3 linked regions of the Thiocystis violascens DSM 198 genome follow. The protein of the gene in region 1 interacts with the protein of each later gene in a pairwise test. Links are inferred from orthologs where the notes say so. Each region holds a gene or a part of one and is shown on either strand. Other genes may lie near its edges.

What was found.
Region 2: the proteins of ftsZ (region 1) and zapD interact in binary tests that used the Escherichia coli proteins (3 or more experiments, as listed by UniProt). The link is inferred for Thiocystis violascens DSM 198 from one-to-one orthologs.
Region 3: the proteins of ftsZ (region 1) and THIVI_RS18520 interact in binary tests that used the Escherichia coli proteins (3 or more experiments, as listed by UniProt). The link is inferred for Thiocystis violascens DSM 198 from one-to-one orthologs.

Annotation. Positions count from the first base shown.
Region 1 is NC_018012.1:2,522,726-2,533,087, forward strand. The notes cover bases 5,193-8,157. They hold ftsZ (cell division protein FtsZ), read right to left. Parts: upstream 7,279-8,157; coding sequence 6,106-7,278; downstream 5,193-6,105. Other genes in these bases: lpxC (UDP-3-O-acyl-N-acetylglucosamine deacetylase), read right to left, coding at 5,193-5,864; ftsA (cell division protein FtsA), read right to left, coding at 7,447-8,157. Also shown: bifunctional glutamate N-acetyltransferase/amino-acid acetyltransferase ArgJ, read right to left, coding at 1-504; preprotein translocase subunit SecA, read right to left, coding at 509-3,340; THIVI_RS11170 (M23 family metallopeptidase), read right to left, coding at 3,443-4,387; THIVI_RS11175 (DciA family protein), read left to right, coding at 4,495-4,956; more of lpxC, read right to left, coding at 4,953-5,192; more of ftsA, read right to left, coding at 8,158-8,682; THIVI_RS11195 (cell division protein FtsQ/DivIB), read right to left, coding at 8,687-9,478; THIVI_RS11200 (D-alanine--D-alanine ligase), read right to left, coding at 9,471-10,362. UniProt on the Escherichia coli protein: Essential cell division protein that forms a contractile ring structure (Z ring) at the future cell division site. The regulation of the ring assembly controls the timing and the location of cell division.
Region 2 is NC_018012.1:4,236,120-4,246,320, forward strand. The notes cover bases 4,123-6,926. They hold zapD (cell division protein ZapD), read right to left. Parts: upstream 6,007-6,926; coding sequence 5,239-6,006; downstream 4,123-5,238. Other genes in these bases: THIVI_RS18840 (ArsB/NhaD family transporter), read right to left, coding at 4,123-4,984; THIVI_RS18845 (DNA gyrase inhibitor YacG), read right to left, coding at 5,036-5,236; THIVI_RS18855 (LOG family protein), read right to left, coding at 6,152-6,926. Outside these bases: THIVI_RS18835 (transglutaminase family protein), read right to left, coding at 42-3,437; more of THIVI_RS18840, read right to left, coding at 3,737-4,122; more of THIVI_RS18855, read right to left, coding at 6,927-8,170; THIVI_RS18860 (patatin-like phospholipase family protein), read left to right, coding at 8,406-10,201. UniProt on the Escherichia coli protein: Cell division factor that enhances FtsZ-ring assembly. Directly interacts with FtsZ and promotes bundling of FtsZ protofilaments, with a reduction in FtsZ GTPase activity.
Region 3 is NC_018012.1:4,165,610-4,175,886, reverse strand. Bases 4,017-6,896 are described here. They hold THIVI_RS18520 (rod shape-determining protein), read right to left. Parts: upstream 6,040-6,896; coding sequence 4,993-6,039; downstream 4,017-4,992. Other genes in these bases: gatA (Asp-tRNA(Asn)/Glu-tRNA(Gln) amidotransferase subunit GatA), read left to right, coding at 6,632-6,896; gatC (Asp-tRNA(Asn)/Glu-tRNA(Gln) amidotransferase subunit GatC), read left to right, coding at 6,345-6,632; mreC (rod shape-determining protein MreC), read right to left, coding at 4,017-4,975. Also shown: mltB (lytic murein transglycosylase B), read right to left, coding at 1-422; rod shape-determining protein RodA, read right to left, coding at 505-1,641; mrdA (penicillin-binding protein 2), read right to left, coding at 1,631-3,514; rod shape-determining protein MreD, read right to left, coding at 3,519-4,007; more of mreC, read right to left, coding at 4,007-4,016; more of gatA, read left to right, coding at 6,897-8,086; THIVI_RS18505 (TIGR00341 family protein), read left to right, coding at 8,097-9,104; THIVI_RS18500 (diguanylate cyclase domain-containing protein), read left to right, coding at 9,363-10,277. UniProt on the Escherichia coli protein: Forms membrane-associated dynamic filaments that are essential for cell shape determination. Acts by regulating cell wall synthesis and cell elongation, and thus cell shape.

The sequences.
Region 1 (10,362 bases):
GGTCTGGCCGTTCAACGCGAACTGGCGCGACACCAGCTTGGGCACCGTGTCGGTGGTCATGATGGCGCGCGCGACGGACGGCCAGCCCGCCGGATCGAGCCGCGTCAGGAGATCGGGCAGGGCCGCCGCGAGACGTTCCACGGGCAGGTGCTCGCCGATCACGCCGGTCGAAAAGGGCAGAACCTCCTCGGGCTGGCAGCCGGCCCGTGCGGCCAGCGCCGCGCAGGAGGCGCGCGCATCCTCCAGTCCGCGCCGTCCGGTGCCGGCGTTGGCATTCCCGGAGTTGATGAGGAGATAACGCGGCGCGATGCGGTCCAGATGACCCCGTGCCAGAGTGACCGGCGCCGCCCGGAAGGCGTTACGGGTAAAGACCGCCGCGCAGGCGCTGCCCGCTGGAAGCTCGAACACCGCCAGGTCATCGCGTCCCGGATAGCGAATGCCGGCCGCGCCGGACGCCAGTCGCAGACCGGCGACGGGGCGAAAGGAAGGCTCCGATGGCGTCATCGCGTTAGCTCGCCTTCCCGTGGCACTGTTTGTATTTTTTACCGGATCCGCAGGGACAGGGCTCGTTGCGGCCCACTTTGCGGCCTTCGCGCACAAAGGGCTGATGTTCCGGTTCGCCGGATCCTGGAGGCGCTTCCGTGTCATCGGAATCGCCGCCGCCGAACCCCTCGAACACCTCATGCTTGAACTCGAATGCCTTGTCCGGGACCGGACTTGGGGCGAACGCCGCGGGCGGCGGACCGGACGCGCCATCGGGTGCCTGAACCTGGAGCTTGGCGAGGGTGATCACGACATCCTGCTTGATGCTGTCGAGCATTGCCGAGAACATCTGGAACGCCTCGCGCTTGTATTCCTGCTTGGGGTTCTTCTGGGCATAGCCGCGCAGATGAATCCCTTGACGCAGATAGTCCATGGCGGCGAGATGATCCTTCCACTGGCTGTCCAGGGTTTGCAGCATCACGGCCTTTTCGATCTGACGCATGTTCGGCGACCCGATGAGCGCTTCCCGGTCCTCGTAACGTTTAACCAGAGTGTCATGGATACGCCGGCGCAGACTCTCTTCGTGCAGATCGTGATCCTCGTCCAGCCATTGCTGAAGCGGCCAATCGCCACCGAAGTGTTGAACCAGCACCTCGCCGAGTCCGGCGACATCCCATTGCTCCTCCAGGCTCTCAGGCGGAATGTGCGAATCGATCAGTGCCTTGAGCGTATCCTCGCGCATGGCGGTGACGGTGTCGGAGATATCGACGCTATCCATCAGATCGCGCCGCTGGCCGTAGATCACCTTGCGCTGATCATTGGCCACGTCGTCGTATTCGAGCAGTTGTTTGCGGATGTCGAAGTTGCGCCCTTCCACCTTGCGCTGGGCGTTCTCGATGGCCTTGGTCACCCAGGGGTGCTCGATCGCCTCGCCCTTCTGCATGCCGAGCCGCTGCATCATCTTGCCGACTCGCTCGGAGGCGAAGATGCGCATCAGGTTGTCTTCGAGCGACAGATAGAAGCGCGAGGAACCAGGATCGCCCTGACGCCCGGAGCGTCCGCGTAACTGGTTGTCGATACGGCGCGATTCGTGGCGCTCGGTGCCGACGACGTGCAGACCGCCGGCGGCGACGACCTCGGCGTGACGCAGTTTCCAGGCGGCACGGATAGCGTCGCGGTCGGCGTCGGGGCCGGCCTCTTCCAGTTCGGCCTCCAGATTGCCGCCGAGCACGATGTCGGTGCCGCGCCCCGCCATGTTAGTGGCGATGGTGACAGCGCCCGGACGGCCGGCCTGCGCGATGATACCGGCCTCGCGTTCGTGCTGTTTGGCGTTCAGTACCTCATGGGGGATCTTTTCCTCGATCAGGAGGCGGTCGATGAGTTCGGAGGTCTCGATCGAGGCGGTGCCGACCAGCGCCGGCTGGCCGCGCTTCACGCAATCCTGGATGTCGGCGATGATCGCCTGATATTTTTCGTCCTGGGTCAGATAGACCAGATCGCCGCGATCCTCGCGGATCATCGGCTGGTTGGTGGGAATGACGACCACTTCCAGGCCATAGATCTGCTGGAACTCGAAGGCCTCGGTATCGGCGGTGCCGGTCATGCCCGAGAGCTTGGGATAGAGCCGGAACAGATTCTGGAAGGTGATCGAGGCCATGGTCTGATTTTCGGACTGGATGGCGACCCCTTCCTTGGCCTCCACCGCCTGATGCAGACCCTCGGACCAGCGCCGGCCGGGCATGGTGCGGCCGGTGAATTCGTCGACGATGATCACCTGACCGTCGCGCACGATGTATTCGACGTTCTTCTGGAAGAGCGCGTGGGCGCGCAACGCGGCATAGACATGGTGCATGAGCACGATGTTGCTCGGATCATAGAGCCCATCGCCCTCGTCGAGCAGGCCGATCTCGACCAGCATCTGTTCGACATGCTCGTGGCCTTCCTCGCTGAGGTAGACCTGGCGCAGCTTCTCGTCGACCGAGTAATCGCCGGGGCCGAAATCGGGCTTGCCTTCCTCGTTCGTGATGGGGGGCTGGCGGGTCAGTCGGGGGATGAGTCCGTCGATCTTCTTGTAAAGGTCGGTGCTGCCCTCGGAGGGACCGGAGATGATGAGCGGGGTGCGCGCCTCATCGATCAGGATGGAATCGACCTCGTCGACGATGGCGTAAAACGGATCGCGCTGGGACCGTTGCTCGGCGGTGAACGCCATGTTGTCGCGCAGATAATCGAAGCCGAATTCGTTGTTGGTGCCGTAGGTGATATCGGCGGCGTAGGTCTCGCGACGGGTCGCGGGCCGCAGATGACGATACCCCTGACCGGCGGGCGGCTCGTAATCCGGATCGAACCGATATGAGGCCATATCGGGCCCCAGGCCGCCGGAGGAATTGATGACGCCGACGGTCAAGCCCAGAAAGTGATAGATACGTCCCATCCAGGAGGCATCGCGGCGCGCCAGATAATCGTTGACGGTCACGACATGGACGCCCTTGCCGGGCAGTGCGTTGAGATAGGCGGCCAGGGTAGCGACCAGGGTCTTGCCCTCGCCGGTGCGCATCTCGGCGATCTTGCCGTCGTGCAAGACCATGCCGCCGACCATCTGCACGTCGAAATGACGCATCTGGAGCACGCGCTTGCCGGCCTCGCGGACCACGGCGAATGCCTCGGGGAGCAGGCTGTCGAGATCGGTGCCGGCGGCGAGCCGTTGACGGAATTCGGCGGTTTTCGCGGCAAGCGCCTGATCCGACAATTGCGCGATCCCGGGCTCCAGGGCGTTGATCCGCACCACGGATTTCATCAATGTCTTGACGAGCCGATCATTGCGGCTCCCGAAGATCTTTTTGAACAGTCGAGTAACCATCGGATGAATTTAAGACCTGCCGAATAAATCGGCGAATGATACCGGAATTCGATGACCGCAAGTGCGAACATCGACCTGCCTGACTCTACCTCGCAACCGGAATCAACCTGGAGAGCGGTCGGTGGTGCGTACCGGAGCGCCACCCAGCGTACTCCGGCCATTCAAATACGGCATGGGATTGACGACCTTGCCGTCTTTGTGTACCTCGAAGTGAACATGCGGACCCGTGGCCGTACCGGTTGCCCCGACCGAGGCGATCGACTGTCCCCGACGAACCCTCTGTCCTTCCTTGACCAGGTTCGCGGTATTGTGGGCATAACGGGTGAGCAGGCCATCCGGGTGACGGATGTCGACCACCCGCCCGTAGCCATTTCGACGCCCGCTGAAGGTGACGACACCATCCGCCACCGCAAGGATCGGCGTGCCCCGCGGACAGGCGATGTCAACTCCTTCGTGAAAGATACGGACCTTTTTGACGGGATGAATCCGGAAACCGAAGTTGGATGAAACATAACCGGTGCTTACCGGCCAGCTTGACGGAAGCGCGCGCGCGGTCAAATCCTTGTTCACGAGGACATCTTCGAGCACGTCGAGTTTGCGCTGACGATCCTGAATCATCCCGGCAACGCCGCTCAACTCGCTGGCGATTTCCTTGATCGTGTAATCGCGGACTGGCCCCAATTCCGGACCGCCCTGGGGGGGCGGGTTTGCAAAATCGAATTCCTCGGGATCGAGCCCGGACATTCCGACCAGCCTTTCTCCCAGCGCATTCAGCCTCAGCAACTCGGCCTGCATGTCGCCCAGACGAGAGGCGATTGCACCGACTGTCTGGCGCGCACGGGAAGGCGAAGACTCTGCTGTATTCGTCGGTGGAAATGCGGAGGCGAATGCCGGGGCGGATCGAGGAGGATCGGCGGAGGGAAGACGATTGGCGTATTGTCCGATCAACCATCCCAACCCAGCGCCCGCGCAGACAAAGGATAAAATAGCCAAAAGCACGACAACGGCCTGTCCGCGAGCGTTTTTTCTTCGATCGTGGTGGTACATCGTTTCTCTCTGCTTCAGGTCTTCAAGGAACAATGCTCGTCAATGGCTCGCCAATCGGCCAGTCAGATCACGTCTGCCGATGCGCGGCCGACACGAACACAACACCAATGAACATCACACTTTTTCATATCCGCGATCTGTTGCAAAACAACAGCTCCGCGCGCGATCTGCTCGAACGGCGAGCAAGGGAGATTGCGCTGCTTGAATACGTGCGCTCCCGATTGCCTGAACCGATGCAAGCGCACTGCCTGGATGTCGGTGTCGAGGGAACGCGGTTAACGCTCTATTTCGATTCCCCAGCCTGGACGACGCGCGCGCGCTTTCTGGCCGAGGACATCGTTCGCTCGTTAAAAACGCGGGAAATAACCGAAACCCACATTCAAGTCCGCCTGGCTCGCGACGAGACAAGCCGCCCACACCAACCCCGGATGCCGACGCCCAGACTGTCGAGCGGCACAATCAAGCATCTGCTCGAAGCAGCGGACACCATACAGGATCCGGACTTACGGCGCGCGCTGAAGAACCTCGCGAACAGACATGCGCCCCCGGGACATATCGAAGCAGACTAAACAGCCGCAATCGGCTGCGCGTAGCAGATCGGCGCTGTCGCCGAATCCTCGAAGACCACCTCCTCCCAGGCCGCTTCGTCGGCGACCAGCGCGCGCAACAGCGCGTTGTTCAGGGCATGCCCGGATTTGTGCGCGGTGAAGGCGCCGATCAGGGTGTGCCCAAGCAGATAGAGATCGCCAATGGCGTCGAGGATCTTGTGTTTGACGAACTCGTCCTCGAAACGCAACCCTTCCTCGTTCAGGACGCGATACTCATCCACCACGACTGCGTTATCCAGGCTACCGCCCAAGGCCAGGTTATGCTGACGCAACGCTTCGATCTCGCGCAAAAAACCGAAGGTTCGCGCGCGACTCACCTCGCGCACGAAGGACGAGGTGGAGAAATCCACCGTGGCGCGATTCGCGCGGGCGTTGAACGCCGGATGGTCGAAGTCGATCGAAAAATCGACCTTAAATCCATCGTAAGGCGTGAACCGCGCGACCTTATCGCCATCGCGAACCTCGACCTGGCGCTTGATCCGAATGAATCGCTTGGGGCGATTCTGCTCCAGGACGCCCGCCGTCTGAAGTAGAAAGACGAACGGCGCGGCGCTCCCGTCCATGATTGGCACCTCGGCGGCCCCAACGTCCACGCAGGCGTTATCGATCCCCAGCCCCGCAAAAGCGGAGAGCAGATGCTCGACCGTCGAGACTTTCACGTCACCGCTCGCCAGCGTCGTGGACAGACGCGTATCGGTCACATTGAACGGCGTCGCCTTGATTTCCACCGGCCGATCAAGATCCACGCGCCGGAACCGAATACCGGAGTCGGGCGCGGCGGGCCGAAGCGTCAACTCGATTTTTTCGCCCGTATGCAAACCGATCCCGGTCGCACGGATCACATTTTTCAAGGTACGTTGCCTGAGCATCGGTCGGATCTCCCATCGCGGTCCACGGCGGCTGACGGCTTCTTGCTCATGGACAGAAGCGCTTGAACCAACCCTTCCTGTTAGTTCAACCGCTCTTGCCTGCTCGCCATCGCGTTACGCGCTCCACACTGGAGCGCTTTACCGCTAGCTTAGGGTTTTCCCGAACCTATTTCAAGTTTAATGTTGGATGCAACAGAATCCCTTTGTTTTTATTGGCCTTCAACAAGAGGGAAACCCCTGATCAGTCGGCCTGACGACGCAGAAACGCCGGGATGTCCAGATAGTCCATATCCTTTTCGTCAACCGCTTCAGCCACAGCCAATCCACCCGCTTTCCGATAGATCGCCGGGCGACGCTCCATTTCCCGATAGTCCGGCTGACCATCGCTCAAGTCGCCTCCGGAGACCAGTCGAATCGAGGCTTCCCCGCCCGCGCGTTTATTGGTGACGGCAGCGCGGCGTTCGCCCAGTCCAGTCGCCACGACGGTCACGCGCAGTTCGTCCTCCAACTCCATATCGACGACCGTGCCCACCACGACCGTCGCCTCGTCGTCGGCAAAGTCGCGCACCGTGTTGCCCACCTCGTCGAACTCGCCGATGGTCAGGCTCGGACCCGCCGTGATATTGACCAGAATGCCCTTCGCCCCGGCGAGATCGATATCTTCCAGCAGCGGGCTCTTGATGGCGGCCTCGGCGGCCTCGCGAGCGCGATTCGCACCCCGCGCGGAGCCAGTCCCCATCATGGCGACCCCCATGTTGGACATCACCGTCTTGACGTCGGCGAAGTCGACGTTGATCAGTCCGCGGCAGGTGATGAGTTCGGCGATGCCCTGGGTCGCATTGAGCAGGACATCGTTCGCCGCCTTGAAGGCGTCGAGCAGGCTCATGTCCTTGCCAAGCACGGCCAGCAGCTTTTCGTTGGGGATGGTGATCAGCGAGTCGACCGACTTGGCGAGCTCGGCAATCCCTTCCTCGGCAATCCGCCGCCGCTTGGCGCCCTCGAACGGAAACGGCTTGGTCACCACGGCCACGGTCAGGATCCCGAGTTCCTTTGCCACCTGGGCCACCACTGGCGCCGCGCCCGTCCCGGTGCCGCCGCCCATGCCGGCGGTGATGAACACCATATCCGCGCCTTCGAGCGCGTCCTGAATGCGATCGCGATCCTCGATCGCCGAATGCCGACCCACCTCGGGGTCCGCCCCGGCTCCCAGCCCTTTGGTGATGCCCGCGCCCAATTGCAGGATCGTCTTGACGTTGGAGCTTTTCAGCGCCTGGGCATCGGTGTTGGCGCAGATGAAATCCACGCCCTCGATGGTCGAGGCCAACATATGATTGACCGCGTTGTTGCCGCCGCCGCCGACGCCGATGACCTTGATGACGGCATTCTGACTATGGGTATCCATGAGCTCGAACATTGATCTGTCTCCCGATATGAAGAACGTTTTAGCAATACCTGAAACCTCGTTCAGCCGCGCGCCACGCACGCGACCACCCCCCGAAATGACCGGCAGGCCAGAAACCCGCCGATCCGAGACCGCAGGCCGCGGTCCATCTACCCTTGGGGTCGGACAGCCAACCCCCTGCTAAAAATTGCCCTGGAACCAACTGCGCATGCGCGACCAGGTTCCCTTGAGGCCGAGATTCTCGGACATCTCGGGGCCGCGCGCATAGCGATGCTGGCGCGCGTACATCAATAACCCCACGCCCGTGGAGTGGATCGGATTGTTCACGACCTCGTCCATGCCGATCACATGCTGCGGCAACCCCAGGCGTACCGGCATGTGGAAGACCTCCTCGGCCAGATCGATCAGACCCTGCATCTTCGCGCTGCCGCCGGTCAGCACCACCCCGCCCGCGACCAGATCCTCGAAACCGCTGCGGCGCAACTCGTTATGCAGCAACGTCAATAGCTCCTCGTAGCGTGGCTCGACCACCTCGGCCAGGGTCTGGCGCGACAGCCGCCGTGGCGGGCGGTCGCCGATACTGGGTACCTCGATGGTCTCGCTATTCCCGGCGAGTTGAGTCAGGGCGCAGGCGTGCTGGATCTTGATCAATTCGGCATATTGCGTCGGCGTGCGCAGCGCCACCGCAATGTCGTTGGTGACCTGATCGCCCGCGATCGGGATCACCGCCGTATGCCGGATGGCACCATCGGTAAAAACCGCCAGATCCGTGGTGCCGCCGCCGATGTCGACGACGCAGACCCCGAGTTCCTTCTCGTCCTCGCTGAGCACCGCGTAACTGGAACTCAACTGGGCGAGCACCAGATCGTCGACTTCCAACCCGCAGCGCCGGATGCATTTGATGATGTTCTGGGCCGCGCTGACCGCGCCGGTCACCATGTGCACCCGCGCCTCCAGGCGCACGCCGCACATCCCGATGGGTTCGCGGATGCCCTCCTGATTGTCGATGATGAATTCCTGCGGCAGGATGTGCAGGATCTTCTGGTCCGCCGGAATCGCCACCGCCCGCGCCGCGTCGATCACGCGATCCACGTCGGCCTGCGAGACCTCGACCTCCTTGATCGCGGTGATCCCGTGCGAATTGAGGCTGCGCACATGGCTGCCGGCGATCCCGGCATGGACCGAATTGATCTCGCAACCGGCCATCAACTCCGCTTCCTCGACCGCGCGCTGGATCGACTGGACGGTGGATTCGATATCCACCACCACGCCCTTTTTCAGACCCCGCGACGGATGGATACCGATGCCGATGATCTCGATCTGATCGTCGTCCTTGAGCTCGCCCACCAGACAGGCGATCTTCGAGGTGCCGATATCCAGTCCAACCAACAGATTTTTGTCGTTACGTCGCGACATCCAGTTATCCTCGATTGCCGGATCGCTTGGAGCGACCCGTGTTCGCGGGGACCGGCGACTCCGCGCTCGGCGCCCATTTCACGGCGAAACCGTTGCTGTAACGCAGGTCCACCTCCAACGGTTGACCCGCCGCCTCAAGTTGCGGCGCACTGGCGATGAAGCGCGCGAGACGTTCCTCGATGGCGCCGGTGCCCAGTCGCAGTTCGGTGCCCATGACCAACTCAAGACGCCAGTCGCCGCGGGGATCGAGCGTGAGAACCTGAATCAGGTGCCCCGCCAGCATCAGATCTTCCCGCCATTTCAGATACTGCCTGACCACCTCGGGCGCCCGGCTGTCGTCGCCTTCGAGCACCGGCAGACCGGCGGGAATCGTTCCGGTCCCTGGATGGAAGACGACCCCCTCGGCGGTCACCAGGCGATCGGCGTTCCAGCGGGCAAGCGGTCGATGTTCCTCGACCCGCACCTGCAGCCGATCCGGCCAGACCCGCCGCAGACTGACGCGGCCGACCCAGGCAAGTTCCTCGGCCGCGCTCTTGAGATCGACGAGGTCGGCGGTCAGGATCCCGCCACGCAGCCGTTCGCCGATGGTTTTCTCCAGCAAGCGTGACGAATGATGATGGAGTTCGCCCTCCACCTCGATCACGCGGATCGGCAACAGACGCGGTTCCCAGTAACCGAACAGCCAGACAGCCGCGACCATGGCGCACAACAACGCCAACCCGAGGAAGGCGCGCAGACGCGAACGCGGCGGCGGCCCGCTCGGCGCTGGGACGCTGTCGGGCGTCGACTCAGCCACGACTCAGACTCGTGTCCAGAATGCGCAGCGCCAGGGCGTCGAAATCGATCCCGGCGGCGCGCGCGGCCATGGGCACCAGGCTATGGTCGGTCATGCCCGGCACGGTATTGATCTCCAGCAAAAAGGGTCGGCCAGTCCCGTCCAGCATCAGATCGACCCGGCCCCAGCCGCTGGCCCCGACCGCCTCGAAGGCGTCCAGGGACAGTTGCCGCAGTCTGGACTCCGCCGTCGCGTCGAGACCGCACGGGCAATGGTAGAGGGTGCTGTTAGCCTGATATTTCGCCTCGAAATCGTAAAAGGCATTCGGCGTCTCCAGCCGGATCAGGGGCAATGCCTCCCGGCCCAGAATGGCGCAGGTGTATTCGGCACCCTGGATCCAGCGCTCGGCGAGTACCAGATCATCGAATTCGGAGGCGCTCCGCCAGGCCTGTTCGAGCGCGTCGACCGTCTCCACGCGCGCCATGCCGATGCTCGACCCTTCGTGAACCGGCTTGATCATGAGCGGAAATCCGAGCGCCGCCGCCGCGGGCAGATCCGCCTCGCCGCGCAGCAGGACGGACTCCGCCGTCGGCAGCCCGCAACCCGCCCAGGCCAGCTTACAGCGGTATTTATCCATTCCCAGCGCCGAACCGAGCACGCCGGAGCCCGTATAGGGAAGCCCCATGGTTTCCAGCGCGCCCTGAATCTGACCGTCCTCGCCGCCGCGCCCGTGCAGCACGATGAAGGCGCGGTCGTAGCCGCCCGCGCGCAATTGCGCCAGCACGGTGGCGTCCGGATCCAGCGGATGGGCGTCAACCCCCTGCCGCTGCAACGCCGCGAGGACCGCGCGACCGCTCTTGAGCGAAATCTCGCGCTCCGCCGCGCGCCCGCCGAGGAGCACCGCG
Region 2 (10,201 bases), 1.7 Mb from region 1 along the record:
CCAGGGCTGGAAGCCCTGGCTACGCTGACGTGAGGGGTGACTCAGCATCCCGGACGATACCTTAGATCCAGCGTATAGGGATGCTCGCCCGCCGGCTCCTCGGGCGGCGGATCGATCACCCCTGGCGTATGCCCCATCAGCCGGAAGCGGGCGATGCGTCGACTCTCGGCTTCATAGCTGTTGACCGGGAAGTTGCTCTCGCTGCGGCCGCCGGGGTGGGCGACATAGTAGGTGCAGCCGCCCAGGCTGCGCCGGTTCCAGAGATCGACGATCTCGAAGACCAGCGGGCTGTGGGCCGGGATCGTTGGGTGCAGACCCGATGGCGGACTCCACGCCTTGAAGCGGATGCCGGCGACGAATTCGGCCTTGCGTCCGGTCGGGCGCAGCGGGACGCGCCGACCGTTGCAGACCAGCACATGGCGGTCGCCGACCATGCCGTTGACCTTGACTTGCATGCGTTCCACCGAGCTGTCGACGAAGCGCGAGGTGCCTTGCGCGGTGACTTCCTCGCCCAGCACATGCCAGGGTTCGATGGCGGCGCGCAGTTCCATGTTGATGCCGTTCTCGGTGACGAGATCGCCGTAATGCGGGAAACGGAACTCGAAGAAGGGATCGAACCAGGCTGCGTCGATCGGATAGCCGGCGCGGCGCATGTCGCAGATCACGTCCTCGAAGTCCTGCCGCGCGAAATGCGGCAGGAGGAAGCGATCATGCAGCTCGGTGCCCCAGCGGATGGGTTTGCGGGCGTAGGGTTCTTTCCAGAAACGGGCGACCAGGGTACGCAGCAGCAGCAACTGCGCCAAGCTCATCTGATAATGCGGCGGCATCTCGAAGCCGCGGAACTCCACCAGACCCTGTCGGCCCGCCGAGGAGTCGGGCGAGTAGAGCTTGTCGATGCAGAACTCGGTGCGGTGGGTGTTGCCGGTGACGTCGGTCAGCAGATTGCGTAGCACCCGGTCGACGATCCAGGGCTGGGGGATCTCGCCGGTCGGCATCTGCTGGAAGGCGATATCCAGTTCGTAGAGCCGGTCGTCGCGCGCCTCGTCGACCCGTGGGGCCTGACTGGTGGGGCCGATGAACATGCCGGAGAAGAGATAGGACAGGCTCGGGTGATGCTGCCAGTAGGCGATCAGGCTCTGCACCAGATCGGGCTTGCGCAGCAGCGGGCTGTCCGCTGGCGTGGGGCCGCCGAGGGTGACATGGTTGCCGCCGCCGGTGCCGGTGTGGCGTCCGTCGAGCATGAACTTCTCGGTGCCGAGCCGGGCGAGCCGCGCCTCTTCGTAGAGGATGGCGGTGTCGCGCACCATGTCGTCCCAGCGTTCGGCCGGGTGGATGTTGACCTCGATGACGCCGGGGTCCGGGGTGACCGCGAGCTTCTGCAAGCGGAAATCCTTCGGCGGCTCATAGCCCTCGATGATGATCGGCAGCTTGAGTTCGGCGGCCGTGTCCTCGATGCACATCACCAGATCCAGCCAGTGCTCCAGATGGGTCAGCGGCGGCATGAAGCAGTAGAGCCGGCCCTCGCGCGGCTCGATGCAGAGCGCGGTACGGATCAGGTCGGGGTGCAGGTCGTCGGGCAGCGCGATCTGTTGGCGCACGTCCTGATGCGCGTGATCGGCGGGCGCGAGCCGTCCGTAACGCGCGGCCAGATCGCGCGGCTGCACGCCCTGTTCGCGGATGGTCTGGGGCGCCTGGGCCGGTTCGACCAGCCGGCTGTAGCGGCGGGCGACCTCGTCGAAGGGCGAGCGCAGCGGCGCGACCGGCTCGAAGGGGTTGCGTTCGGGCACCCGGTCCAGTTTGCTGTCCGGGACATAGGGCAGGGCATCCAGCGGGAGACGGAAGCCCATCGGCGAATCGCCGGGGATCAGAAAGAGGTTGCCGTCACGGAAGGTCCAGCGCCCGCTCTTCCAGCCCCCATCGATCCCGAAGCCCCACCAGCGCAACGGCAGCAGGTAGCCGGTGACTTTATCCAGCCCCTCGCTGAACAGCCGGGCGATGCGCTTGCGTTCGTTGGGGTCCTTGAGCTTGTTGTCGAGCGGATCGACGTTGACCGGCAGACGCGCCTCCTTCCAGAGGTAATACCAGACATCCTCGTGGGCCTTGTCGGCGTGGTCCGGATCGACGCCCAGATGGCGGGCGAGGGTGCGGATGAAGCGCTCGGCCTCGGCGGGGCCGTGACCGTAGCTGGTGTTCTCCAGCCCGAACAGATCGGGGTCGTGCCATACCGGCTCGCCGTCCTTGCGCCAGTAGCAGGACAGCGCCCAGCGCGGCAGTTGCTCGCCCGGATACCATTTGCCCTGACCGATGTGCAGCAGTCCGCCGGGCGCGAAACGCTTTTTCAGCCGGCGCATCAGATCCTCGGCCAGCGGCTTCTTGGTCGGCCCCAGCGCGTCGATATTCCACTCGGCGCCGTCCATGTCGTCGATGGAGACGAAGGTGGGCTCGCCGCCCATGGTCAGACGCACGTCATTGGCCTTCAGCTCGGCGTCGACCTGATGGCCGAGCGACTCGATCGACTCCCATTGCTCGGGCGTGTAAGGTTTGGTGACGCGCGGGTCTTCGTGGATGCGCGCGATCTCGTTATGGAAATAGAACTCCACCTCGCACTCGTCGGTCGCGCCGGTGATGGGCGCGGCGCTGCGCGGGGCGGGCGAGCAGGCGAGCGGGATATGACCCTCGCTGGCGAAGAGGCCGGAGGTGGGATCGAGCCCGATCCAGCCGGCGCCCGGCACATAGACCTCGGCCCAGGCGTGCAGGTCGGTGAAATCCTTCTCGGGGCCGGACGGACCGTCGAGCGACTTCACGTCCGCCGTCAACTGCACCAGATAGCCGGAGACGAAGCGTGCGGCCAGTCCAAGATGGCGCAGGATCTGCACCAAAAGCCAGCCGGTGTCGCGGCAGGAGCCCTTGCCGGTGCCCAGGGTCTGTTCGCAGGTCTGCACGCCCGGCTCCAGGCGGATGACATAGCCGATGTCCTGCTGAAGGCGCTGGTTGAGGTCGACCAGGAAATAGACGGTCTCGCGCTTGGTGCGGTCGACATCCTTCAGCCATTTTTTCAGCAGCGGGCCGTCCTCGGTGATCTCCAGATAGGGCGCCAGTTCCTTGCGCAGCTCGGGGTCGTACTCGAAGGGATAATAAAACGCGTAATCTTCCAGAAAGAAATCAAAGGGATTGATGGTGATCATCTCGGCGATCACATCGACCTCGACCGAGAGTTTCCGGGTCTTTTCCGGGAAGACCAAGCGGGCCAGATAGTTGCCGTAGGCGTCCTGCTGCCAGTTGATGAAGTGTTCCGCCGGTTCGACCTTGAGCGAATAGGAGCGGATCGCCGTGCGGCAGTGCGGCGCGGGGCGCAGACGCACGACATGGGGCGAGAGGTTGACCGAGCGATCGAAGTGATATTCGGTCTTGTGGTTCAGGGCAACCAAAATCGACATCTGGGGTGAATTCCTTGGCTTGAGTTGGGAGAGATAAGCAAAAAAAATGCCGCTGCTGGCGTGGCGGTTGGAGTCAGGCGGTGCTTGGGGTCTTAAGATCCCACAAAAGCCCGCGCCTGTCTCCTTATCCCAGGGGCGATGCTCGCGTGGGCGCATGGCTTAAGGTGATTGATCCTACCCGTAGGAGCCCGCTTGCGGGCGACGTGACCCGCCAGGCTGCCTTCCGTGTGCCCAACCGTCGCCCGCAAGCGGGTTCCTACGGGGTTTGACGCTTGGTCAAGTCATTTCCGGAAATCACCTTAGCCGTCCAGTCGCTGTCCCAGCCACAATGCGAGGGCCGCGATCGCCAACGTCGCCAATGTCACCGGCACGCCGATACGCGCGTGGCCGCGCCAGTCGATGCGGATGCCCCGCCGATCGGCGGCCTGGATGACGATGATGTTGGCGATACTGCCGACAATCAGCAGATTGCCCGCCAGCGTACTCGACAGCGCCAGCAGCGGGCCGCTGATCGGGTCGGTCGCCACGGGCAGCAGGAGCATGACCGCCGGGACATTGGAGACCAGATTGCTGAGCAGGAAACTGGTCACGAAGAGTGGTGTCGGCGCGTGCAAATCGACGCCCTGGGTCGCCAGCGCGGCGACGGCCTGGGCGGGCAGGCCGGTTTGTTGCAGTGCGTGATTGACGATGAAAAGGCCGATGAACAGTACCAGCAATTGCCAGTCCACCAGCCCCAGCATGCGGAACGAATGCAGTCGTCGGCTGGTCAGCAGGAGCGCGGCCCCGGCCAGCGCCATCAGCGCGCGCGGCCAGGGGATGAAGAGAAAACCGGCGAACAGCACCGTCGCGACCGTCAGCCCCTTGATGCTTTGCCAGCGGTTGAGCGTGGGCCAGTGTTCGGCGGTGCGTTCGTGTGTCGGCGGTTCTGGCGGCGACGCCCGAAGTTGCCAGCGTCCTCGGGTGAGTCCCGCGACGATGCCCCAGGTGACGATCAGTCCCAGCATCACTGGAATGGCGGCGACGAGCAGATACTCGGCGAACGACAGCGCCAGGGTCTCGCCGATCAGCATGTTTTGCGGGTTGCCGATGAGGGTCGCCGCCGAGCCGACATTGGCGGCGCAGGCGAGGCTCAGCAGGTAGGGGATGGGGTCGAGTCGCCGGTCAAGACAGACCTCCACCAGCACCGGCGCCATGGCGAGACAGACGATGTCATTGCTGAAGACCGCCGACAAACCGGCGGCGACGGCGATCAGCGCGCCCAGCAGCGCGGGCGGCGACAGGTCGAGCCGGCCCAGCCGCCCGACCGCCCAGCCGTAAAAACCGCCGAGTCGCAGTTGCGCCGAGATCACCATGAAGGAAAACAGTAGCGCCAGCGTCGGCAGGTGAATGGCCCGCCAGACCTGATCCATGGGGACGGTTTCCGATGCCACCAGCGCGATCGCGCCCAACAGCACCACGCCGGTGCGGTCCAGTTGCAGGAAGGGCAGACCGCCGAGGAGCATGCCCAGATAGACCAGCAGGAAGACCGTGACGACGAAAAAAGTCATGGGTGGGCGGTTGAATCCGCAAGTCGTCTTTGAAATGCAATCGCCGCAAGTCTAATGATGGGTATCGTGTGCGTCGGATGGCGGCGGATCCTCGCTCGGGTCATCCGCGCAATCGCTGATCCGGTGATTTTCTTCCAGCCAGTCGCCGAGATCGATCAGACGGCAGCGTTTGCTGCAGAAGGGACGCCAGGTCGAGGTTTCGGTCCATTCCACCGGCTTTCCGCAATGGGGACAGGCAACGATCGTAGCCATGGTTACAACACGCAACAGGTGAGTTTGAAGGAGACGTCATCGCAACGCTGGGCGGGGCGGCCGCTGGATTCGATCGCCATGAACCGGATGCTGAAGCGGTTTTTATGTCCGCTGATCTCGGGGTAGAGCGCCTCGGAGGCGTCGAGTCCGACGCGCAGCATCTGCGCCGATGCATCGAGATCCAACGCCTCTTGAAAGAAGCCCCCCTCGGCCAAGACCCGGCGCGGCGCGGTGCTGCCCCGAATCAGGGAGAGCGCGAGATCGATGGCGCTGAAGGCTGGCGTGAGGTCAAGCAGCCAATGGTCGAAGCGCGTCTGACGTATCTCGGGAGGTTGGATCAGCCAGAAATGGTAGTGCGGCAGGTCGAAGCTGCAGGCGCCGCCAGGAATGCTGCTGCGTTGAGCGATGGCCTTGAGAAAGTCGTCCTCGCGGGCCGTCTGACCAATGGGGCTGCCGATGTGTCGGACGCCGTCGATCGCATCGTCAAGGTCGCTCAGCACCTGTTCGAGCGCCTTGGGGTCGACGCCGGGCTTGTCGGCGAGCCGATGGATGGCGCCGATATGATGTTCAAGCTCCTTGAGAATTTCGTTCTTGATGTCCGAGCGTGCCGTGATGGCGACGATCTCCAGCAAGGCATCGATCGCGGCCCGCGTGGCGGAGGGGTCGAATTGACGGACGAAATGCTCGAATCGCTCGAACAGATGTTCGAGCCGCAGAAAGATTCGGATGCGTTCGTTAAGCGGATGTTCGAAGGTGATCGATGTGGACACGTTGATGTCTCAAGTGTGGTCGGGATGCGCGTCGATTTGATGCGGATCACGCGCCGGCCGATCCGCGGCTCGATGGCCGGAAGGCTTGCGCGCGATTGGATTGCTTGAATTCTCGCGGTTTTCCCGCGCGATGTCACGAGCCCCATCAGCCCAGACGCAATGTCCGTTTGTAGAAGTCCGGGATGGCGTCCGGGTCGGTCGTCATCAGAATGTGGTCGAGTAGTCTGGCCGGCACGCGGCCCTGGCGGCCCATTTCGGCGAGTTGCAGACGCAGGCCCTCCCAATAGAAATCGCCGCCCGAGCCGTCGAAAAAGACCACCGGACTGGTCTCGATGACGCCGAGTTTCATGTCGGTCAGGGTGAGTCCGACCTCTTCCAGCGTGCCGACCCCGCCCACCAGAAAGAGATGAAAGCTGGCGATCTCGAACCAGCGCTGGCGGGCCTGACGGCTGCGCGCCTGAAAGGTCTGGTAGAACTCGGCGGTCTGGTTGAGTTCCTGGTCGATGGTCTCGATGAAGCTCGATCCGACCATCAGTCCAAGTTTGTGAGCGGCGTCCGTGACCTGCTGCATGGCGCCCGGTCCGCCGCCGGTCAGAATGCCGATGTCGCTGCCGAACAGGTTTTTCAGATTGCCGAGCAGACGTTCGATTTGGTGGGCGGCGTTATCGTTCAAGGGTTTGACCGAGCCATAGATGGCGAAGATCAGGCAGGAGCGGAAACGGTCGACCTTGTCCGGCGTGGTGAAATAGCCGCGCAAGCCCCGGAAGACATGCCGAACGACTTGGCCGCGCGATTCGTTGCACCAGAAGACCTCCAGCCCCAGACCCTCGTAATCGGCCAGTCGGCCATGGTCGCGCGAGGAGAGGAAGGGGCCATGCTCGAAGGAGGCGCGCCGGAAGACGATGCGGGCGACGCGCTGACGCAGGGCGGCGGCGCAGATCTCGGTGTGCTCGATCAGATTCGGGAAATAGCCGAGCAGCAGGGTCGCGCGCGCGCCGTCCGGCAGATCCGCCAGGATGCGCGTCCCGTACTCGGTGCGCAGGTGCAGATCCAGCCCCTCGGCCACCAGGCCCGCCGCCAGATCGGTGCCCCCGCGCGGATCGCGCGGTTCGCGCGGCTGGGTCCAGACCTGATCGGGGTCCGCTCCATCCAATAAGGCGCGCGGCTCGCGGGAAACGGCCATCATCCGATGCGAATAGCGGTCAGTGACCGGGCTCGCCTCCAGTCGGTCGAAAATCGCCAGCAGCGACTTGCAGGCAATGTCACCGCTCGCTCCAATGAGATGAGACAGAGCGCTTGTTTCGCTGTCGGTCGCGGTTGACAGTGGCGCCGTGGGGATGCCGTGGCCATGCCAGTATCGGGGCTTGGGCTTGAGCAGGATCGCCTCGTGCACCGAGGCCGCGACGCTCGGATTGATGATGAGCTGCTCGGTGCGATTGACGAATTCCAGATACACATTGGTGCCGCGCGTGGAGACCGGGTCGAGGACCGTGGCCTGGAGATGGAAGCCCAGCGAATCGTCCAGGTTGCGCAGCACCACGTAGTGACGGTGCAGGAACATGGAACAGGCGGTCACCAGACCGTCCTTGGGCAACAGCTCGATATGGTCGACCGCTTCGCGGATTTGCAGCCGGTTGAGCAGATCCTTGCCGTCCGCGTGGGTCGCGATGGCGGTGACCTCCTCGGGGGTCAGTGGTTTCTGGAAGCGAAAGATCTGACGTTGCGGGCGCAGAATCAGATAACCGTTGCCGTCGAGCGAGAATCCGGCCGGGACTTGCAGCGCGTTCTCGCGAATCAGCCGATGGATGTCCGACGAACCGAGCCGATTGTCCGTCGGACAGAACACCAGCCGGCCGACCCGCAGTCCGGGCACCACGATGCGTTCCAGATGCGGCGCGATGCCATAGGAGTGGATGGCGGCGGCGATGTGCAGTTGGAGGTCGCAGTGATGACTGTTGAAACTGGGGGCGCCGAGCGGGAGGATATTGATCCCCATGCGCGCCAGCCGGCTGCGCGCCGCGAAGACCAGGTCCGCTTCGCGATCGCCGACGAGGTCGCGAAAGGCTGTCGAGATGGCGAAACGCGCCGTGACGACGAAACCGACGTCGTCCGTGTCGAGCAGAGCGGTGATCCAGCCGTCGCCGGTCTCGGGTGTCGCGTACATCGTTGGTGTCTCGGAATCGCGGTTGGTCATGGGATCTAGATGCGCCAGAATAGCGAGCGTATCACAAGGGTCGATCCCGTTGATGACCGGAGCGGTCCGAGTTGTCGCCAGCGTCTGGATGTCGCAGCGTCGATCGGTGCGCGGTTGCCGGTATGATATGTATCCCGCTGGGGCCGTCGTGTCGATCGATACGCGCCGCTGCCCCTTTACTCCGCTGGATTCTGACGAGGCTCTCATGAAACGGAACCTGTTCGCACTCTTCGCCACGCTGCTCGTTGCCTTGTCGCTGGCCGTCCCGGCGGACGCGCGCGAGCCTCAGCGTCCGCGCATTGGCCTGGTGCTCGCGGGCGGCGGCGCGAAAGGCTCGGCGCATATCGGCGTGCTCAAGGTTCTGGAGGAACTGCGCATCCCCATTCACGCCATCGCGGGAACCAGCATGGGTTCGTTGGTGGGTGGGGTCTATGCGGCGGGCGTGCCGGCGGACGAGTTGGAACGGCGGGTGACGCAGGTGGACTGGGGCGCGCTTTTCGACGACAACCCGCCGCGCGAGGCGTGGGCGGCGCGGCGCAAGGAAACTTCTTTCAACCCGACCTGGAATTTCACGGTCGGGGTGCGCGAAGGCAATCTGCGCCTGCCCAAGGGGGCTATTTCGGGTCAGAAGGTCCAGTTGTTCTTCAACGATCTGGTCAAGGGCGTGGAAACGGTCCAGGACTTCGATGCCCTGCCGATCCCGTTCCGAGCCGTCGCCACCAATCTGGAAAACGGCGAGATGGTGGTCTTCGACCGGGGGCCGCTGCCGGTCGCCATGCGCGCCAGCATGGCGGTGCCTGGCGTGTTCGCGCCCATGGAATGGGAGGGACGCATCTACGTGGACGGCGGACTGGTGCGCAACCTGCCGGTCGACGTGGCCCGTTCGATGGGGGTCGATACGCTCATCGTGGTCAACCTGGGATCCGGGTTTCTCCCGCGCGAGCAGCTTGGCAGCATTCTCGGCGTCACCGGTCAGATGATCGCCATCCTGACCGAGCAGAACGTGGAAGCCTCGCTCAAACAGATCGACCCCAAGCGTGATGTGCTGATCGTCCCGGATCTAGGCGACATCGGCTCCGGCGACTTCGCGCGCGCCGCCGATGCGATCGCCACCGGCGTGACGGCGGCCCGCAAGGCCGCTCCCAGGCTGGCGCGCTACCGTCTGAGCGAGGCCGAGTACGCGGCCTGGAAGCGCGCGCGTTTTGGCCCCGGCCAACCGGTCCAGCGAGTGGGCGAGGTGCGGATCGCGGGTCTGGAGCGGGTGAACGCCGGCGTCTTCGATGGCCTGGTCGAGAACCAGGCGCAGCAGCCCTTCGACCGCGCGCGGCTGGACGCGGAAATTGAGAAGGTCTATGGGCGTGGCGACTTCGAGCGAATCAGCTACCGTTTCGAGCCCCGGCGCGACGGCTCCGATCTGCTTATTGTCGATGCGGTCGAGAAGGCATGGGGGCCGGGCTATTTGGGATTTGGGCTGGGTCTGGCATCCGACAATCAAGGCGACAGCCGTTTCGGATTGCGCGCCACCTACGATCAGACCTGGGTCAACCAGCTCGGGGCCGAATGGAGCACCGAACTGACGCTCGGCAATGCGCCGAGCCTGCACACCGAACTCTACCAGCCGCTGGATCTCGACCGGGCCGCCTTCGTCGCGCCTTTTCTGGATTACAGCCAGAGTCCGTACAGCGTCTTTGTCGGGGATCAGCGGGTCGCGCGCTACGACGTGACGCGGGTGCGGGTCGGCGCGGATGCCGGTACCACGCTGCGAGGCGTGGAGTTGCGGATCGGCCCCTATGTCGGCCAGACAGAGGTTGCGCTGGACACCGGCTCGCTTGAACTCCCGGAGGATCGGATCACGGATACCGGCCTGCATGGGCGCATCGTCTACGACACGCTCGATAGCGCCGGGGCGCCGCGCTCGGGTACGCGCATCGCGCTGGAGTCGCTGAGTCCGCTGCACGCGCTGGGGGCGGATGTCGACTACACGCGCGCGCTGCTGAGCGC
Region 3 (10,277 bases), 1.6 Mb from region 1 along the record:
AGGGTCGCCAGCGCATCCAGCGCCCGGTGGGCGCCCAGGTTGCGCCCATAGCTGGTTTCGACGCCGAGGATGGCGACGACGATCTCGGGCGCGACGCCGAAGGCAGTCTCGGCGCGCGCCAGGGTCTCGGCATGGTCGCGCCAGAAGGCGACGCCGGCGTCGATCCGCTCCGGGGTGAGGAAGAGCGCCCGGTAATCGCGCCAGGGCTTGCCCTCGTAGGGGCGATTCATGGCGTCGACGATCGCTTGCCGGTAGCGCGCGGTGTCCAGCAAAGCTTGGAGCGCGACGGGGTCGAAGCCATGGCGTTCGGTCATCGCGGCGATGAACCGCTGGACGCCCGCACGGTCGTCGTCCGGCTCCGCCGCGACTGGATCCAGGAAGAGCGCCACGGCGAGCGCGGCAAGGAGGCAAGCGACGGGCATAGGGCGCAACCATTGGCCATGAATGCGATAAACGACATTCAGTATAGGCCATAACCACATAAGCAAAAAGCAGTTTGGAAATTCAAGGACGCACGGGCTTTTTGTGCGTCTCGACCGCCATGATCATGCCGAATCCGATCATCAGGGTCACCATCGAGGTGCCGCCGTAACTGATCAGCGGCAGCGGAACCCCGACCACCGGCAGCAGACCCGTCACCATGCCGGTGTTCACGAACACATAGACGAAAAACACGAGGGTCAACCCGCCCGCCAGCAGCCGGCCATAGTTGTCGCGCGCGCGGGCCACGATCACGAGTCCGCGGAAAATAATGAAGAGGTAGAGCGCCAGCAGCGCCAGGATGCCGGCGAAGCCGAATTCCTCGCCGATCACCGCGAAGATGAAATCGGTATGACGCTCGGGCAAAAATTCGAGATGGGACTGGGTGCCGTTGAGCCAACCCTTGCCGGAGATGCCGCCCGAGCCGATCGCGATCTGCGATTGGATGATGTGATAGCCGGTGCCGAGCGGATCCGATTCGGGATCGAGAAAGGTCAGGACGCGCGCGCGCTGATAATCGTGCATGAAGAGCCAGACGACCGGGGCAATGGCGGCCACCAGGCTCCCCAGCGCCAGGATCATCCACCAGTTCAGGCCCGCGACAAAGAGCACCAGAACCCCGGCGCTGGCGACCAGGAGCGCGGTGCCCAGGTCCGGCTGCTTGGCGATCAGAAACACGGGGATCAGGGTCAGAATGACCGCCAGCAGGATCCACCCGGGCCGCGGCGGAAGCGGGCGCGCGGAGAGCAGCCAGGCGGCGGCCATGGGGACGGCGAGCTTCAGCAATTCCGAGGGTTGAAAACGCACCACGCCAAGGTCGAGCCAGCGCTGGGCGCCCTTGCCCACGTCGCCGAACAGGAGCACCGCAACCAGCATGGCGACCCCGAGCAGATAGAGCGCGAAGGACCAGCGGCGCAGGATGAGCGGGGGCACCTGGGCGATGGCGCACATCAGCACGAAGGCGATCCCCAGCCGCGCGAGTTGACGCTCGACGATGAGCGGGTTCCGATCGCCGGCACTGTAGACCACCAGCAGGCCAAAACCGCACAGGACCAGGAGCGCGACCAACAGGGGGGCATCGAGGTGGATCCGCTGCAACAAGCCGAGCTTCGCGGTCTCCGCGTCCTGATCGAGTCGTGCGGAGATCGCCTTAGTCGCCATGATTGTCGTCATCGTTGCGCTCATCCGTCAGGATGAGCGTCGATCCACCGAGATAGACGTCCATGACCCGACGCGCCACGGGCGCGGCGTCCGAGCCGCCATGACCGCCATTCTCGACCAGCACGGCCACGGCAATGCGCGGATCCTCCACCGGGGCGAAGGCGATGAAGAGCGCGTGATCGCGCATGCGCTCGGGAATCTTCGCGGCGTTGTAGGTCTGCTTCTGCCCGATGGTGAAGACCTGGGAGGTGCCTGTCTTACCGGCGATGCGGTAATCCGGGCTGCGGATCCGCTTGGCCGTGCCACGTGGGCTTTCCACGACTTGAGTCATGGCGTCGATGACGCTGTCCCAATCGTGTGGGTCGCCGACCTCCACGTCGCGGATCACCCGTGGGAATTCGCTCTCCGCGTTCGCGCCTGGAAAACGGCTGGCGCGCGCCAGCCGCGGCTGGATGAAATGCCCCCGATTCGCCATGGTCGCCGTGGCCGCCGCCAGTTGCAGCGGGGTCGCGAGGAAGGAGCCCTGACCGATGCCGACGATCAGGGTCTCGCCCGGATACCAGGGTTGTTTGCGCACCCGTTGTTTCCACTCGCGCGAGGGCAGCAGTCCCGGGAGTTCGCCGGCGACATCGACCCCGGTGCGCGCGCCGAAGCCGAATTGACTCAGGAATCCATGCAGCCGATCGATTCCCATCTGATTGGCCAACGAATAAAAATAGACATCGCAGGACTCCACGATGGCCCGCTCCAGATTCACCGTGCCGTGCCCGCCCTTGCGCCAGCAACGGAAGCGGTGACTTTGGCCGGGCAGCGAAAAAGAGCCGGAACAGTAAGTGGTTTTCCGAGCGGTGGTGAAGCCGGTGGCGAGGCCGCCAAGACCGATAAAGGGTTTGACGGTCGATCCCGGCGGGTACTGACCGCGCGCGGCACGGTCGAAGAGCGGCGTATCGATCGAGTGCAGCAGGGCGTTATAGTCCGTCTGACTGATCCCCTCGACGAACAGATTCGGGTTATAGCTCGGCTTGCTGACCATCGCCAGCACGCCGCCATCGCGCGGGTCGATGGCGACGACCGCCCCGCGCCGGTCGCCCAAGGCGTCGATGGCCTCCTGCTGCAGGGCCATGTCGAGATACAGCGACAGATCCTGGCCCGGCGTGGGAGGGGTGCTCTCCAGCGTGCGCAGGATGCGTCCGCGGGCGTTGACCTCGACCTGCTGATAGCCGACCCGGCCATGGAGCACATCCTCGTGGGCCTTCTCCAGACCGCCCTTGCCGATGAAACGGGTGCCAGCGTAATTGCTGGTGTCGATCGAGGTCATTTCGCGCTCGTTGATCCGGCCCACATAGCCCAGCACGTGCGCGGTGGATTCGCCGAGCGGATAGGTTCGGATCAGTTCGGCGCGGACATCGACGGCGGGAAAGCGATGCCCGTCCACCGCGAAGCGCGCGACCTCCGCGGGAGTCATGTTGAGCCGGATCGGAACCCCCTGAAAACGCATCCGCTGACGCTTGAGACGCTCGAAGCGGGCACGGTCGTTGGCATCGATCGGCACCAGCCGCGCGAGTTCGTCGATCGTCGCCGCCAGATCCGTGACCTTTTCGATCGTGATCTCCAGCGAAAAAGTCGGATGATTGTCGGCCAGCACCACGCCTCTGGCATCGTAGATCAGGCCGCGCGACGGCGGGACGGGCTGGACTTTCACCCGATTGTCCTTGGAGAGGACCGAAAAGTGATCGTGACGATCCACTTGCAGGTGCAGCAGGCGCAGCGCGAGCAGGCACAGGCCGACGAGCACCAGCAGACCCGCCACCAGCGCGCGCGAGGCGACGAGCCGCTGTTCGCGCTGGCGGTCTTCAAGGCTGGTCAGGCGCATGCGCTCAGTGCTCCCCCATGCGCCGCTCGACCTGGGTCAGAACGGCGGACAACCAGGGCCAGAGCAGAAGACCGACCAGGGACGGCACCCAGTAATTCAGCGCCGGCATGGGCTGACCGGTTGCGCCGAGGATCCAGAGGGTCAGCAGACGTTCGGCCAACAGCAGCACCCACACGAAGAAGCTCTGCTGCCAGAGCGGAAAGAGGCGGATCCGCGCGTGCAGTTTCACCGTCACATAGGCCACGAGGGACAGCCCCAGGGCCTGCTGACCCAGCAGCGAGGCGCTCAGCACATCCAGCGTCAAGCCGGTTCCGAAGCCCCAGAACACGCCCACCCGCTCGGGCAGGGTCAGGCACCAGAAGATGAGGGTCAGGGTGACCCATTGCGGGCGGTAGTCTTCCAGCCCGGCGGGCATCGACACAATGGCCAGAAACATGGCGATCGCCAGAGTCAACCAGATCATCCACAGACCCCGTCGTTCCGTCGCGCCCATCAGGGACGCTCCGCGGGCGCGGGCGTGTCGGCGGCCAGTGCCGACTGGCTCGGTTTCGCGTCCATGGACCAGACCAGCAGCACCTCCCGGCTACGGTCGAGCCGCGCGGTCGGTTTGGCGATGACGGTCGTGAAGGGGTTGTCCGGATCCTGGCGCACCGTTTTGACCCGTGCGACCGGATAACCGGACGGAAACCGCTCGTCCATCCCGGAGGTCACCAACAGGTCGTTTTCGCGAATATCCGCGTTTTTCGGAATATAGAGCAATTCGAGTTCCTGGCTCGGCCCCTTCCCCGCGGCAATGGTGCGCAACCCATTGCGGTTAACCTCTACCGGCAGCGAGTGATTGGCGTCGGTGATCAGCAGCACGGTGGACGAAAAGGGATTGGCACGGATGACCTGACCCATCACGGCCTCGGCATCCAACACCGGCTGGCCGATAAAGACGCCGGAATTGGTGCCCTTGTTGATCATGACCTGCTGGCTGGAGGGAGCCAGATCCACAGTCAGAATCTCGGCGATCAAGACCCGCTCGCCGACATCGAAGGAGGAGCCAAGCAAGTCACGCAGACGCATATTCTCGGCACGTAGCGACTCGAATTGTTGCAGGCGCCCCTTCAGCATCAGGTTTTCATGTTGCAGGCTTTCGTTCGAGAGCCGCAGTTGCGCCTCGCCAACGAGACGGTTCTGCATCTCGCGGAACGCCTGAGCGGGCAGATTGGCGGCGTACTGCAACGGATACACCGCCACCTCGATCACGGAACGCACCGCATTCAGATGATGGTAGCGATGATCCGCAATGATCAGCCCGAGCGCAAGGAACGCCGCGAGGATCACCCGAACGGTTGGAGAGGGGCCATGGACGAACAACGGTTTGATGGCGGCGTTCCTCGGCAAGATCCCGGATGGTGTCGATCTCGCGGGGCGATAGACGGTTGGCGGCGGGAGGGATGCCGTTCCGACGGCCATGGTACGCGCACGCAAACCTATTCGGTTGCAAAGAGCCCGCTTTCCCGCGCATCGAGCATTTCCAATGCCCTGCCGCCGCCGCGCGCGACGCAGGTCAGGGGATCCTCGGCCAGCACGACCGGCAGTCCGGTCTCTTCCTCGATCAGCCGATCGAAATCGCGCAGCAGCGAGCCGCCGCCCGTCAGCACGATACCGCGCTCGGCCACGTCCGAACCCAATTCCGGCGGGGTCTGCTCCAGGGCCATCTTGACCGCGTGGACGATCATCGAGAGCGGTTCCTGCAGCGCCTCCAGGATCTCGTTGCTGTTGAGCGTGAAACTGCGCGGAACCCCCTCGGCGAGACTGCGGCCCCTGACCTCGATCTCCAGCACCTCATTGCCGGGGAAGGCGGTTCCGATGGTGTGCTTGATGCGCTCGGCCGTCGCCTCGCCGATCTGCGTGCCGTAGTTGCGGCGCACATAATTGGTGATCGAATCGTCGAAGGTATCCCCGCCGACCCGGACCGATTCCGAATAGACGATACCGTTGAGCGAGATCACCGCCACCTCGGAGGTGCCGCCGCCGACATCGATCACCATGCACCCGCGCGGCTCGTGCACCATCAATCCGGCGCCGATGGCGGCCAACATGGGCTCCTCCATAAGATAGACCTCGCGCGCGCCCGCGCCGGCGGCGGATTCCTTGATCGCGCGCCGCTCCACCTGGGTCGAGCCGCAGGGGACGCAGATGAGCACCCGCGGACTGGGCTGAAACATCCGCGACTCATGCACCTTGTGAATGAAGTATTGCAGCATCTTTTCGGTGACCGTGAAGTCGGCGATGACGCCATCCTTCAGGGGCCGGATCGCGGTAATGCTCTGCGGAGTACGCCCAAGCATCTGCTTGGCCTCCTCGCCGATCGCGACCACCGATTTGCCTCCTCCCGTGCGCTCGTGACGAATGGCGACCACCGAGGGTTCATTGAGCACGATTCCCTGCCCGCGGGCGAAGATCAATGTGTTGGCGGTTCCAAGATCGATCGACAGATCGTTCGAGAACATCCCGCGAATGCTTCTGAAAAACATCAGGTGGTTACCTTGCAAGGGGGTGAGGAACGCCAACGTTTGTTCGGGCATCCTCAACGATGAGTCGGTCAGGATTCCAGGAATAAAATCCATAAGGGTAATTGGGCGGCTAATCTAGCAATGCAGGCGAGGATCGGCAAGGTATTGGGGAGACTGTTCCCATGACAGGCATCCCGGAGTCACCGGCACCGGGATCCGGCGCCATCGCTGGGGGCGTCGCGTCGGCGATTACCCCGGCGCGGCGAGTTCCACCACCCGCGACCCTATGCTATTTTGCAGAGCTTTCAGCCAACGCTAGGATCGCCATGTCACTGGATCGTTCCGACATCGAAAAGATCGCGCATCTGGCGCGGCTCGCCATCGCCCCCGAACAGACCGAGCGCTACGCAGCCGATCTCTCCAACATCCTCGATCTGGTCGCCCGGATGGACGCCGTCGACACCGCCGGCGTCGAACCCATGGCGCACCCGCTCCACATGACACAGCGGCTGCGGCCGGACGACGCCACCGAGCCCGATCGGCGCGCGTCGTTTCAAGCCATCGCCCCGCTGACCGAGGGCGGGCTCTACCTGGTTCCGAAGGTCATCGAATAATGCAGAACAAGACGATTGCCCAACTCGCCGCCGATCTGCGGCTGCGCGCCTATTCCAGCGTCGAACTGACGCGGCATTATCTAGACCGGATCGCGCGCTTCGATCCGCGTCTAAACAGCTTCGTCACGGTCGCGGCCGAGTCCGCGCTCGCCGCCGCCGAACGGGCCGACCGCGCGCTCAAAGCCGGCGATTCCGGCCCGCTGACCGGTATCCCGATCGCCCATAAGGATATCTTCTGCACCGCCGGGATCAAGACCAGTTGCGGCTCGCGGATGCTCGACAACTTCATTGCGCCCTACGACGCCACCGTGGTCGAGAAACTGGCCGCCGCCGGCGCGGTGGTGCTCGGCAAGACCAACATGGACGAATTCGCCATGGGGTCGAGCAACGAGACCAGCTTTTACGGTCCGGTCCGCAATCCCTGGGACGAGAGCCGGGTGCCCGGCGGATCCTCGGGCGGCTCGGCGGCGGCGGTCGCGGCCCATTTGTGCGCCGCGGCCACCGGCACCGACACCGGCGGTTCCATCCGCCAGCCCGCCGCGCTGTGCGGCATCACCGGGATCAAACCCACCTACGGGCGCTGTTCGCGCTGGGGCATGATCGCCTTTGCATCCTCGCTCGACCAGGCCGGCGTCATGGCCCGCTCCGCCGCCGACGCGGCCTTTATCCTCGACGAGATGGCCGGCTTCGATCCGCGCGACTCGACCAGCGCCGATGTCCCGGTGCCGGACTATGTCGACGCGCTCGACAACGACCTCAAGGGACTGCGCATCGGATTGCCCAAGGAATACTTCGGGGCCGGACTCGATAGCCGCATCGCCGCCTCCATCCAGGATGCCATCCAGGAGTACGAACGCCTGGGCGCGGAGATTCGCGAGATCAGCCTGCCCAACAGCCCGCTGTCGGTGCCGGTCTACTACGTGGTCGCCCCCGCCGAGTGCTCGTCCAATCTCGCCCGTTTCGATGGGGTTCGGTATGGCCATCGCTGCGAAAACCCGAAAGATCTGGAGGATCTCTACAAACGCAGCCGCGCCGAAGGCTTCGGGGCCGAGGTCCAGCGGCGCATCATGATCGGCGCCTATGTGCTCTCCGCCGGCTATTACGACGCCTATTATCTCAAGGCGCAGAAGATTCGTCACCTGATCGCCGACGATTTCAAACGCGCCTTCGAGCAGGTCGACGTCATCATGGGCCCCACCAGCCCCACGACCGCCTTTCCCATCGGCGCCAAGATGGACGATCCGGTCGCCATGTACCTGAACGATATCTATACGATCGCGACCAATCTGGCCGGATTGCCGGGGATGTCGATTCCGGTCGAGCCGGTGGACGGCTTGCCGGTCGGGCTACAGATCGTCGGCAATTATTTCGAGGAGGCGCGGTTGCTCAATGTCGCGCATCGCTTCCAGCATGTGACGCACTGGCATCAGGCGGCGCCACAAGGGTTTGAGTGAGTCACGCTCCATGCGCATCGTCGAAGTCATCGCTGACGCGAAACATGCCAAAACACTCGCCGGAATGGCGAAATTCTATGGCGCCGAGGATTTCTGGTGGGGCGGCGGCGATGGCGCCGACGGCCGCTGCAGCATCCGGATGCTGGTTCCGGACGACAGCCGCCAGGCGCTCATCGATTCGCTACAGGATCTATTCAAGGCGAACGACCGCGCGCGCATCGTCGTGCAGCCGATCGATACCGTCCTGACGCACCAGCGTCCGGACGAGCAGGAGTTAACCGAACGCAAGGCCCGGAAGGTGGCCGCCACGCGCGAGGAGTTATACACCCAGATCGCCAAGGGCGCGCAACTCGACAGCAATTATCTGGTGCTGACCGCGCTCTCGACCCTCGTCGCCGCGATCGGCATGATCGAGAACAATGTCGCGGTCGTGGTCGGCGCCATGGTCATCGCGCCCCTGCTGGGCCCGAACATCGCGTTCGCCTTTGCCACCTCGCTTGGCGATCGGGAATTGAGTTGGCGTGCCCTGAAGACGAGTGGCGCCGGTCTGATGCTGGCGCTCACGCTCTCTTGTGCCATCGCGCTGCTCCTGCCGATCGACCTTGCGAGCCACGAGATCATGACGCGCACGGATGTGGACTTGAGCGGCGTGGTTCTGGCGCTCTCCTCTGGCGCGGCGGCGGTACTCTCGCTCACCACGGGCATGGCCTCGTCGACGCTGGTGGGCGTCATGGTCGCCGTGGCGCTATTGCCACCGGCCTCCACCATGGGAATGATGCTCGGAGCAGGCCACTGGGAGCAGGCACTGGGCTCCTTCTTGCTGCTTACCGTGAATATCGTCTGCGTCCTGCTGGCCGCCAAGCTGGTCTTCCTGGCCAAGGGCGTTCACCCCCGCTCCTGGACCGAACGCAATCGGGCGAAGCAATCGATGGCCTTCTATCTCTCGCTCTGGGCCGTAATGCTGTTAGTCTTGATCGGGGTCATTCTGCTTCGGTCCACCGCTTGGACCTTTGAGTAGGGTGCGTGATCGAGCGGTGGCAACGCCTCCCCAAGTCACCTCTTCTTGACCGAGATGTTTCCTGCGTATGACAGTAGGAGCCCGCTTGCGGGCGACTTGCGGGCTCGCGGGCGAAGGAGGTTGGCAGACCCACAGGTTTTGGCAGGTCATGTCGCCCGCAAGCGGGCTCCTACGATGGCGGATGACACCAGAATGAGAACGGCTGTGGTGAAGTCTCATCATTGGCGCAGGCCGACAGCGGCGCACTGGCGTTTCGGTTTGTCGGTTTTGCTCGCGACCGGCGCCTTGGTTCTGTCGCCACCGCCGGCGTGTGCGCGCGATGCCGTGACCTTGCAACTGAAGTGGACCCATTGCTTTCAGTTTGCCGGTTATTACGCCGCGCAGGAACAGGGGTATTACCGCGAAGCCGGGCTTGACGTGCGGCTCGAGGAAGGTCTGCCAGGAATCGATGTGGTCGGACGGGTGGTGTCGGGCCAGGCGGACTATGGGATTGGCACCAGTAGCCTGTTGCTCGCTCGCGCCGCCGGAAAACCCGTGGTGGCACTCGCGGTGATTCTCCAGCATTCGCCCCTCGTACTGATCGCTCGCCAACGGCAGGCGGCACAAAGCATCCATGATCTCGCCGGCAAGCGCGTGATGGTCGAACCCGACGCCGATGAAATCCTGGCCTATCTCAAGCGCGAGGGCATTCCTCCCGAGCGTTTGATCCAGATCGATCACAGCTTCGAGATACAGGATCTGATCGACGGCAGGGTCGACGCTCTGACCGCCTATCTGTCGAACGAGCCCGAACTGCTCGACCGTCTGCATGTCCCCTATCAAATGTATACGCCACGCTCGGCCGGGATCGATTTCTACGCCGACAATCTGTTCACCTCGGAGCGGGAACTCCACGCCCATCCCGAGCGGGTCCGCGCGTTTCGCGCGGCGAGCCTGCGGGGCTGGGAGTATGCGCTGACGCATCCCGATGAAATCATCGAGCTGATTCTGACGAAATACGCCGGACGCGATACGCGCGAGCACTACGTCTTCGAGGCCGCACAACTGCGTCCGCTGATTCGCGCGGACCTGATCGAGATCGGTTACATGAACCCAGGGCGTTGGGCGCACATGGCCGAAACTTACGCCGAAATCGGATTGTTACCCGCCAACGTTTCCCTTGATGGATTTCTC